One region of the Pantoea sp. S-LA4 genome, then DNA from elsewhere that is predicted to be linked to it. Evidence: predicted binding sites of a transcription regulator. Region 1 holds the regulator's gene; each other region holds the start of a gene.

The links. Region 1 encodes CRP, which controls carbon source genes, mostly activating them, when cyclic AMP is high. Its sites were predicted from a motif close to ATGTGANNNNNNTCACAT; they were not measured.
Region 2: a site for CRP is predicted at 742-759, ahead of deoC (deoxyribose-phosphate aldolase). Genes of this name have one in related genera too.
Region 3: a site for CRP is predicted at 532-549, ahead of adhE (bifunctional acetaldehyde-CoA/alcohol dehydrogenase). Genes of this name have one in related genera too.
Region 4: a site for CRP is predicted at 651-668, ahead of garD (galactarate dehydratase). Genes of this name have one in related genera too.

The regions. Positions count from the first base shown of each region.
Region 1 is NZ_JBTLRC010000002.1:3,400,972-3,403,177, forward strand. It holds gene ACX3P5_RS16895 (OsmC family protein) at 1-100, opposite strand, end outside; gene crp (cAMP-activated global transcriptional regulator CRP) at 404-1,036, shown strand; gene ACX3P5_RS16905 (YccS/YhfK family putative transporter) at 1,094-2,206, shown strand, end outside.
Region 2 is NZ_JBTLRC010000002.1:3,116,154-3,118,359, reverse strand. It holds gene ACX3P5_RS15455 (TatD family hydrolase) at 1-717, shown strand, start outside; gene deoC (deoxyribose-phosphate aldolase) at 951-1,730, shown strand; gene deoA (thymidine phosphorylase) at 1,793-2,206, shown strand, end outside.
Region 3 is NZ_JBTLRC010000002.1:1,894,254-1,896,459, forward strand. It holds gene ACX3P5_RS09735 (YchE family NAAT transporter) at 1-297, opposite strand, end outside; gene adhE (bifunctional acetaldehyde-CoA/alcohol dehydrogenase) at 757-2,206, shown strand, end outside.
Region 4 is NZ_JBTLRC010000002.1:2,952,154-2,954,359, forward strand. It holds gene ACX3P5_RS14670 (MFS transporter) at 1-245, opposite strand, end outside; gene garD (galactarate dehydratase) at 836-2,206, shown strand, end outside.

The DNA of each region.
Region 1 (2,206 bases):
GCGCTTTATCACCCGAATTGCCATCCATTAATACCTGATGGCCGGACGACGACTCACCGAGGAATGTCAGCCCTTCTACCCATTTCACTCTTGCCTGCATGATTTTCGCTCCAGAATATGCGGTTTTGCCGTCAGAGTACGCTTTCGCCTGGTAAACAGCAATCCAGAGAAATCCGCTGTTAGCTGAAGCGAGACAACAGAAGACAGTCGGCAAAAGCTGTGCTACAAACAGTGCTGAAAATATTTTTCGTCACCCGATGGCGAAGCCGGGAAGAATGATGCGCACTGCGCCGAATGCAGCCCGAATAATTTCCTGTAAGGGAAACGCTTGAAGCTTTCATCGCCTGACAGGGAAAACTGCCCCCTGTATTTTGGGCACGATTACAACAGAGGATAATAGCGAATGGTTCTCGGCAAACCGCAAACAGACCCTACACTCGAATGGTTCCTGTCCCATTGCCATATTCACAAGTATCCATCCAAAAGTACGCTGATTCACCAAGGTGAAAAAGCAGAAACGCTTTACTACATCGTGAAAGGTTCCGTCGCGGTTCTGATTAAAGATGAAGAAGGCAAAGAGATGATTCTTTCTTACCTGAATCAGGGCGATTTTATTGGCGAGCTTGGCCTGTTCGAAGAAGGTCAGGAGCGCAGCGCCTGGGTACGTGCGAAAACCGCGTGCGAAGTGGCGGAGATTTCCTACAAGAAATTCCGTCAGCTGATCCAGGTTAACCCCGATATCCTGATGCGACTCTCGTCGCAGATGGCGCGTCGCCTGCAGGTTACGTCTGAAAAAGTGGGTAACCTCGCTTTCCTCGACGTCACCGGACGCATTGCTCAGACTCTGCTTAACCTGGCGAAGCAGCCAGATGCCATGACGCATCCCGACGGCATGCAAATTAAAATTACTCGTCAGGAAATTGGCCAAATCGTTGGTTGCTCACGTGAAACCGTGGGCCGTATTTTGAAGATGCTGGAAGATCAGAACCTGATCTCCGCACACGGCAAAACCATCGTCGTTTACGGCACCCGCTAATTCCTGTCACCCACGGCGTGATGGCAACATCGCGCCGTTATTGTTTGTGTTGGGCCGATGTGGCGTCGAATTATTTACCATCCTGAAGTCAATTACGCCTTGCGGCAAACGCTGGTGCTCTGTCTGCCAGTGGCGCTGGGCTGGCTGGCTGGCGACCTGCAAAAAGGTCTGCTGTTCTCGTTAGTCCCCGCCTGTTGCAATATCGCCGGTCTGGATACCCCGCATAAACGTTTCTTCAAACGCCTGATTGTTGGCGGCAGCCTGTTTGCGCTCGGCAGTTTTCTGATTCAGTGGCTGACGCTGCACGCGATTCCTTTGCCGCTGATTCTGTTCGCGATGCCGCTGCTGCTGGGCGTCACCGGTGAAATTAGCCCGTTGCACGGCCGTCTGTTGCCGGGCTCGCTGATCGCCGCCATCTTCACGCTGAGTCTGATTGGCCGTATGCCGATCTACGTACCGCCGCTGCTCTATATCGCCGGCACGCTGTGGTACGGGCTGTTTAACTGGTTCTGGTTCTGGCTGTGGAAAGAGCAGCCGATGCGCGAAAGCCTGAGCCTGATCTACCGTGAACTGGCCAACTATTGCGACGCCAAATATACCCTGCTGACCCAGCTGACCGATCCGGAAAAGGCCCTGCCACCGCTGCTGGCGCGTCAGCAAAAAGTGGTCGATCTGATCACCACCTGTTACCAGCAGATGCACATGCTGTCCGCCAGTCGGGATCACAGCCATAAGCGGCTGACCCGTGCTTTTCAGGTGGCGCTGGATCTGCAGGAACATATCTCGGTCAGCCTGCATCAGCCGGAAGAGGTGCAGAAACTGGTGGAGCAGAGCCATGCGGAAGCGGTGATCCGCTGGAATGCTCAGACCATCTCGGCCCGCTTACGGGTGCTGGCGGATAACATTCTCTATCACCAGTTACCCGATCGGTTTGGCATGGAGAAGCAGCTCGGCGCGCTGGAAAAAATTGCCCGCCAGCATCCTGATAATCCGGTGGGAAATTTCTGTCTTTATCACTTTAACCGCATCGCGCGGGTGCTGCGTACGCAAAAGCCGCTCTATCAGCGTGACCTGATGGCCGATCGCCAGCGCCGTCTGCCGCTGCTGCCGGCGCTGCGCAGTTATCTTTCCTGGCGTTCGTCTGCACTGCGCACCGCCGGTCGTTTTGCC
Region 2 (2,206 bases), 280 kb from region 1:
AAGATTATTATCCCGGCGGTGGAGGCCAGTCGGTTTAACCGGGTCTGTGAGCTGGCTGCCAGCCATGCTCCGCTCTACGCCGCGCTTGGGCTGCATCCGATTGCCATTGAGCAGCATCAGGAAGCCCATCTCGATCAGCTGGAGACGTTGCTGCAGCAGCGCCCGCGTAAGCTGGTGGCGATCGGCGAGATCGGGCTGGATCTCTATCGCGACGATCCGCAGTTTGATAAGCAACTGCGCTTTCTTGATGCGCAGCTTAAACTGGCGAAACGCTATGCGCTGCCGGTGATCCTGCACTCACGGCGTACCCATGACAAGCTGGCCCAGCATCTGCGGCGTCACGATCTGCCGCGTCGCGGCGTAGTACACGGCTTCGCGGGCAGCCTGCAACAGGCGCAGGCGTTTATTAAACTCGGCTATGCGATTGGCGTCGGCGGCACCATTACCTATGAACGGGCGAGCAAAACCCGTCAGACGCTGGCGCAGCTGCCGCTCTCTTCGCTGCTGCTGGAAACCGATGCGCCGGATATGCCGCTGAAAGGCTTTCAGGGCCAGCCAAACCGGCCAGAACGGGCGCGCCAGGTGTGGGAGACGCTCTGCACCTTGCGGGAAGAATCCCCTGAAGAGATCGCCGATGCGCTGTGGCATAACAGCCAGCAGCTGTTTCAGCTCGATCCCGCTTTCCCTGCCGTACGCCTTCAACCCGCTCAGCGCTAGCGGATCGCCTTTGCCCCAGGGTGTATGTGATAATAGTAACATTTGATCGGGTGGCGTATAATGGGCTTTAAATGGCGTTATATGCGACTCAGATCTGGTTTTTCATGTCAGTATTACATCATTTTCTTATTCTGATGTGACTACTGGCACATAAAAAAGCCGGTTACGCTGTTATTATTATCACATTCCGCCGGCCAGCCGGTGGATCGCACCTCGATCCTTTGGAGAGCCTCATGACCGATATCAAACACCTTGCCCTGCGCGCCCTGAAACTGATGGATTTAACCACCCTGAATGACGACGACACCGACGCAAAAGTGATCGCCCTGTGTCATCAGGCTAAATCCCCGGCAGGCAACACCGCCGCAATCTGTATCTATCCGCGTTTTATTCCGATTGCCCGTAAAACGCTGCGCGAGCAGGGTACCCCGGAAATCCGCATCGCCACGGTGACTAACTTCCCGCACGGCAATGACGACATTGATATTGCGCTGGCAGAAACCCGCGCGGCGATCGCCTACGGTGCCGATGAAGTGGATGTGGTGTTCCCGTATCGTGCGCTGATTGCCGGCAACAGCCAGGTCGGTTTTGATCTGGTGAAAGCCTGTAAAACCGCCTGCGCCGAAGCAGATGTGCTGCTGAAAGTGATCATCGAAACCGGCGAACTCAAGCAGGAAGCGCTGATCCGTCAGGCCTCTGAAATCGCGATTGATGCCGGTGCGGACTTCATCAAAACCTCTACCGGTAAAGTGCCGGTTAACGCCACGCCTGAAGTGGCGCAGATCATGATGAACGTGATCCGCGATAAAGGCGTCAGCCAGCAGGTTGGCTTTAAGCCCGCTGGTGGCGTGCGCACCGCTGAAGATGCCGCGCTCTACCTGAAAATGGCGGAAGAGACGCTGGGTGCCGACTGGGCCGATGCGCGTCATTTCCGTTTTGGTGCATCAAGCCTGCTGGCGAGCCTGCTGAATACCCTGGGTCATGACAGCGACACCAGCAAAGCGGGTTACTGATCTTTCAGGCGGTCGCTGACCGCCTGTTCCCCATCCTGATTTCCCTGAACCAGGGGGTTACCTTGTTCCTGCCACAAGAAATAATTCGCAAAAAACGTGACGGCCATGCGCTGACTGAAGAGGAGATTCGCTTCTTCATCAATGGTGTGCGTGATAACACCGTTTCGGAAGGTCAGATCGCCGCGCTGGCGATGACCATCTATTTCCACGACATGACGCTGCCTGAGCGCGTGGCGCTGACCATGGCGATGCGTGATTCCGGTACCGTGCTGAACTGGAAATCGCTCAACCTGAATGGGCCGGTGGTGGATAAGCATTCGACCGGCGGCGTCGGCGATGTGACGTCACTGATGCTCGGGCCGATGGTGGCCGCCTGCGGCGGCTATATTCCGATGATCTCCGGCCGTGGCCTCGGTCATACCGGCGGCACGCTGGACAAGCTGGAGGCGATTCCGGGCTTTGATATCTTCCCCAGC
Region 3 (2,206 bases), 1.5 Mb from region 1:
CAGCTTGCCGCTGATCATCGACATGGCAATAGTGACCACCAGGATGCCGCCAGCGATGCGGAACGAGTCAATCGAGATGCCGAAAATATGCAAAATCCCATCGCCGAGAAACAGCGATGTCCACAGAATGATCGCCACCGCGAGGTTAGCCGTCAGATTGGTTTTATTACGCTCAGTTACGCCCTGATAGCGGGTCATGCTGATAAAGACCGGAATAATCCCTACCGGGTTAACCAGCGCAAAGAGACCGACAAAAAATTTTATATAGCCTGATAAATCTAATAGCGCAGGGTTCACGACAGACTCCGTACCACGGGGGAGGAAAACGCGCCTAATGTAAGTGAAAACGCGCCCTGATGCCAGATGTGCAGACAGCTATTTATTCTGCCAATCGCCCTGCGTTTTAGCGCATTTTACCAGACAATAAAAAGCTGCTGGTTTTAGCCGCTGCAAGCCAGCTGCCCAGAGGCGTAACCGGTTTTAGCAAGCAGGCGCTGAAAAGTGCGGCTGAAAGGTGTCAGCTTGGGTTTAAATTGATCTGCATCAAAATTGCCCTACCTCAAACCAGGTAATCTTTTCGCAACGGAAGTATTAACGGTATCGATGTTCATCATCGCTGCTGTGAGAGCAGACTAGTTTAGTAAACAGTTGAAAATCCGGGCGTTCTGGCCCAATCCGACGCGCTAGCCAGGCGGGACTATACTCAGGACGCAGGATTGTTTACTAAAAAAGTTTAACTTCCTTCAGGAGAACACCATGGCCGTTACTAATGTCGCTGAACTTAATGCACTGGTTGAACGTGTAAAAAAAGCACAGCGTGAATACGCCAACTTTTCCCAACAACAGGTTGACGCCATTTTCCGTGCTGCCGCGCTTGCCGCCGCAGATGCCCGAATTCCCCTTGCTAAAATGGCCGTTGCCGAATCCGGCATGGGCATCGTCGAAGATAAGGTGATCAAAAATCATTTTGCTTCTGAATATATCTATAACGCTTACAAAGATGAAAAAACCTGCGGTGTGTTAGCCACCGACGACACCTTCGGTACCATCACTATCGCTGAGCCTATTGGTTTGATCTGCGGTATCGTTCCGACCACTAACCCCACTTCCACCGCCATTTTTAAAGCCCTGATCAGCCTCAAAACCCGTAACGGCATTATCTTTTCACCCCATCCTCGTGCCAAAGACGCCACCAATAAAGCGGCGGATATCGTGTTGCAGGCAGCCATCGCGGCCGGCGCACCTAAAGATATTATCGGCTGGATTGATGCCCCTTCGGTTGAGCTCTCTAATCAGTTAATGCATCACCCTGACATCAACCTGATTCTGGCAACCGGTGGTCCAGGCATGGTGAAGGCGGCTTACAGCTCCGGTAAACCTGCCATCGGTGTCGGTGCCGGTAATACACCTGTAGTGATTGATGAAACAGCCGATGTGAAACGCGCTGTCGCCTCTATCCTGATGTCGAAAACCTTCGATAACGGTGTGATCTGCGCCTCTGAGCAGTCAGTGATTGTGGTTGATTCGGCCTATGATGCGGTGCGTGAACGCTTTGCCAGTCACGGCGGCTATATGCTGCAGGGTGCTGAGTTAAGTGCAGTGCAGAACATCATTCTGAAAAACGGTGGCCTGAATGCCGCCATCGTCGGTCAGCCAGCGTTTAAAATTGCTGAGATGGCGGGCATTACCGTTCCTCCGAGCACCAAGATTCTGATTGGTGAAGTGCAGCTGGTGGACGAGTCTGAGCCTTTTGCCCACGAAAAACTGTCACCTACGCTTGCGATGTACCGGGCGAAAGATTTCCACGACGCGGTTAATAAAGCGGAAAAACTGGTGGCGATGGGCGGCATCGGTCACACCTCCTGTCTCTATACTGACCAGGACAACCAGACTGAGCGCGTGCACTATTTCGGCGACAAAATGAAGACCGCACGTATCCTGATCAATACCCCGGCTTCTCAGGGCGGTATCGGCGACCTCTACAACTTTAAACTGGCACCTTCTCTGACGCTGGGTTGTGGTTCATGGGGCGGTAACTCCATCTCTGAAAACGTCGGTCCGAAACATCTGATCAATACCAAAACTGTCGCCAAGCGAGCTGAGAATATGTTGTGGCATAAACTTCCTAAATCCATCTACTTCCGTCGGGGCTCTCTGCCAATTGCGCTGGAAGAAGTGGCTACGGATGGCGCCAAACGTGCGTTCA
Region 4 (2,206 bases), 450 kb from region 1:
AAACGATCGAGCAGCCAGCCGCCCGGAATCTGACCAATAACGTACGCCCATGAGAAGGCAGAGAAGATATAACCCAGTCCGACTGAATCGAGGCCAATATCTTTGGACATCGCCGAACCGGCAATCGAAATGGTTGCGCGGTCGCCGTAGTTGAATGAGGTGACAATAAATAACATCACCACAATCCAGTATCGGGCATTGGTGCGCTTCTGCACCGTTTCCGCGGTCTGGCTGAAACTATTCATGATGCACTCCTGAAATATAGCGTGAGCTACATTCGCTCTGACTGCATACACATCGCGTTGGGTATCAGAGAGAAGTTGGGTTAAACACGGCGATCTTTTTGTTTTGGCAAACTTTTCTTTACCCTTACTGTTTTGCGGCAGCCTGCCGGTAAAGGGTGCTGACCGGGGAACCGCGGCCGGTGCAACCTGCGACAGAATGGGTAAAGCGTCGTGACGGATAACCTGACTTTGGCTAACGGAAATCAGTATAAGAACACCCTGCGGCGATGACATTGGAGCATCGCCCTGGAATAGGATTGATGTTTACTGGATTATTTGGCGTTTGCACAGAATCCTGCGGCATGGCTCACGGAACCTGTAAATAACCGCCTCTCAACAGGCCGGAAAGCCGTTTTCCCCCTCTGTTTGTGAGGTTCTTCACTTGCTTTTGGATAATCGACCCAAAACGCCGCGACAAATCTTTTCAAAGCCGGTCAATTGCACAATGCACAGCCTGCAGCGCCTCCTTATACTGAAACTGGCAAACTGTGACAGCGACTATCACAACAACGCACCGCAAAAGTACGGTGCGACAGACCGGAAGGTGAGCGATGACCCCTACTACAACCGAACAACCGCTCTATATCAAAGTCCATGAGCTCGACAATGTCGCGATTGTGGTCAACAGCCTGGGCTTGCCCGCCGGCACCCGTTTCGCTGATGGCCTGACGCTGACGGAGCATGTGCCTCAGGGTCATAAAGTGGCGCTAAGCGCGATTGCGCAGGGCGCACCCATTCTGCGCTACGGTGAAGTGATCGGTTATGCGCTACGCGACATCGCCGAAGGGAGCTGGATAGATGAGTCGCTGGTGGCTCTGCCGGAAGCCCCGCCGCTTGAGAGCCTGCCGCTGGCGACCCAGGTGCCTGCCGAACTGCCGGCGCTGGAAGGCTATACCTTTGAAGGCTATCGCAACGCCGATGGCAGCGTCGGCACCCGTAACCTGCTCGGCATCACCACCAGCGTACACTGCGTGGCAGGCGTGGTTGACCATGTGGTACAGCTGATTGAACGCGATTTACTGCCGCGCTATCCCAATGTCGATGGCGTGGTGGCACTGAACCATCTTTATGGCTGCGGCGTGGCGATCAATGCGCCGGCGGCAGTGGTGCCGATTCGCACCATCCACAACCTGGCGCTGAACGCCAACTTCGGCGGCGAAGTGATGATTGTCAGTCTCGGCTGTGAAAAATTACAGCCGGAACGGCTGCTGACCGGCACGCCAGACGTGCAGCCGATCTCGCTGGAGGAGCATGACATTGTGCGGCTGCAGGATGAGAAGCTGGTTGGGTTCGGCGCGATGGTTGACGAAATTTTGCAGGTCGCCGAGCGACACCTGAAGCGACTGAATCAGCGCCAGCGCGAAACCTGTCCGGCTTCTGAGCTGGTTGTCGGCATGCAGTGCGGCGGCAGCGATGCCTTTTCGGGCGTGACGGCCAATCCTGCGGTTGGTTTCGCCTCCGATCTGCTGGTGCGCTGTGGCGCTACGGTGATGTTCTCGGAGGTCACTGAGGTGCGTGATGCGATTCATCTGCTGACGCCGCGCGTCATTAATGAAGAGGTTGGTAAGCGCTTACTGGAGGAGATGGCCTGGTATGATGACTACCTGAATCAGGGGCAGACCGATCGCAGCGCCAACCCGTCGCCTGGTAATAAAAAAGGCGGACTGGCAAACGTGGTGGAAAAAGCGCTCGGCTCGATCGCTAAATCGGGTCGCAGTGCGATTGTCGAAGTGCTGTCGCCAGGTCAGCGCCCTACCCGACGCGGCTTAATCTATGCCGCGACCCCAGCCAGCGATTTTGTCTGTGGCACCCAGCAGATGGCTTCCGGCATTACTCTGCAGGTGTTCACTACCGGACGCGGTACGCCGTACGGACTGGCGGCCATTCCGGTGATTAAGATGGCAACGCGTAATGCGCTGGCC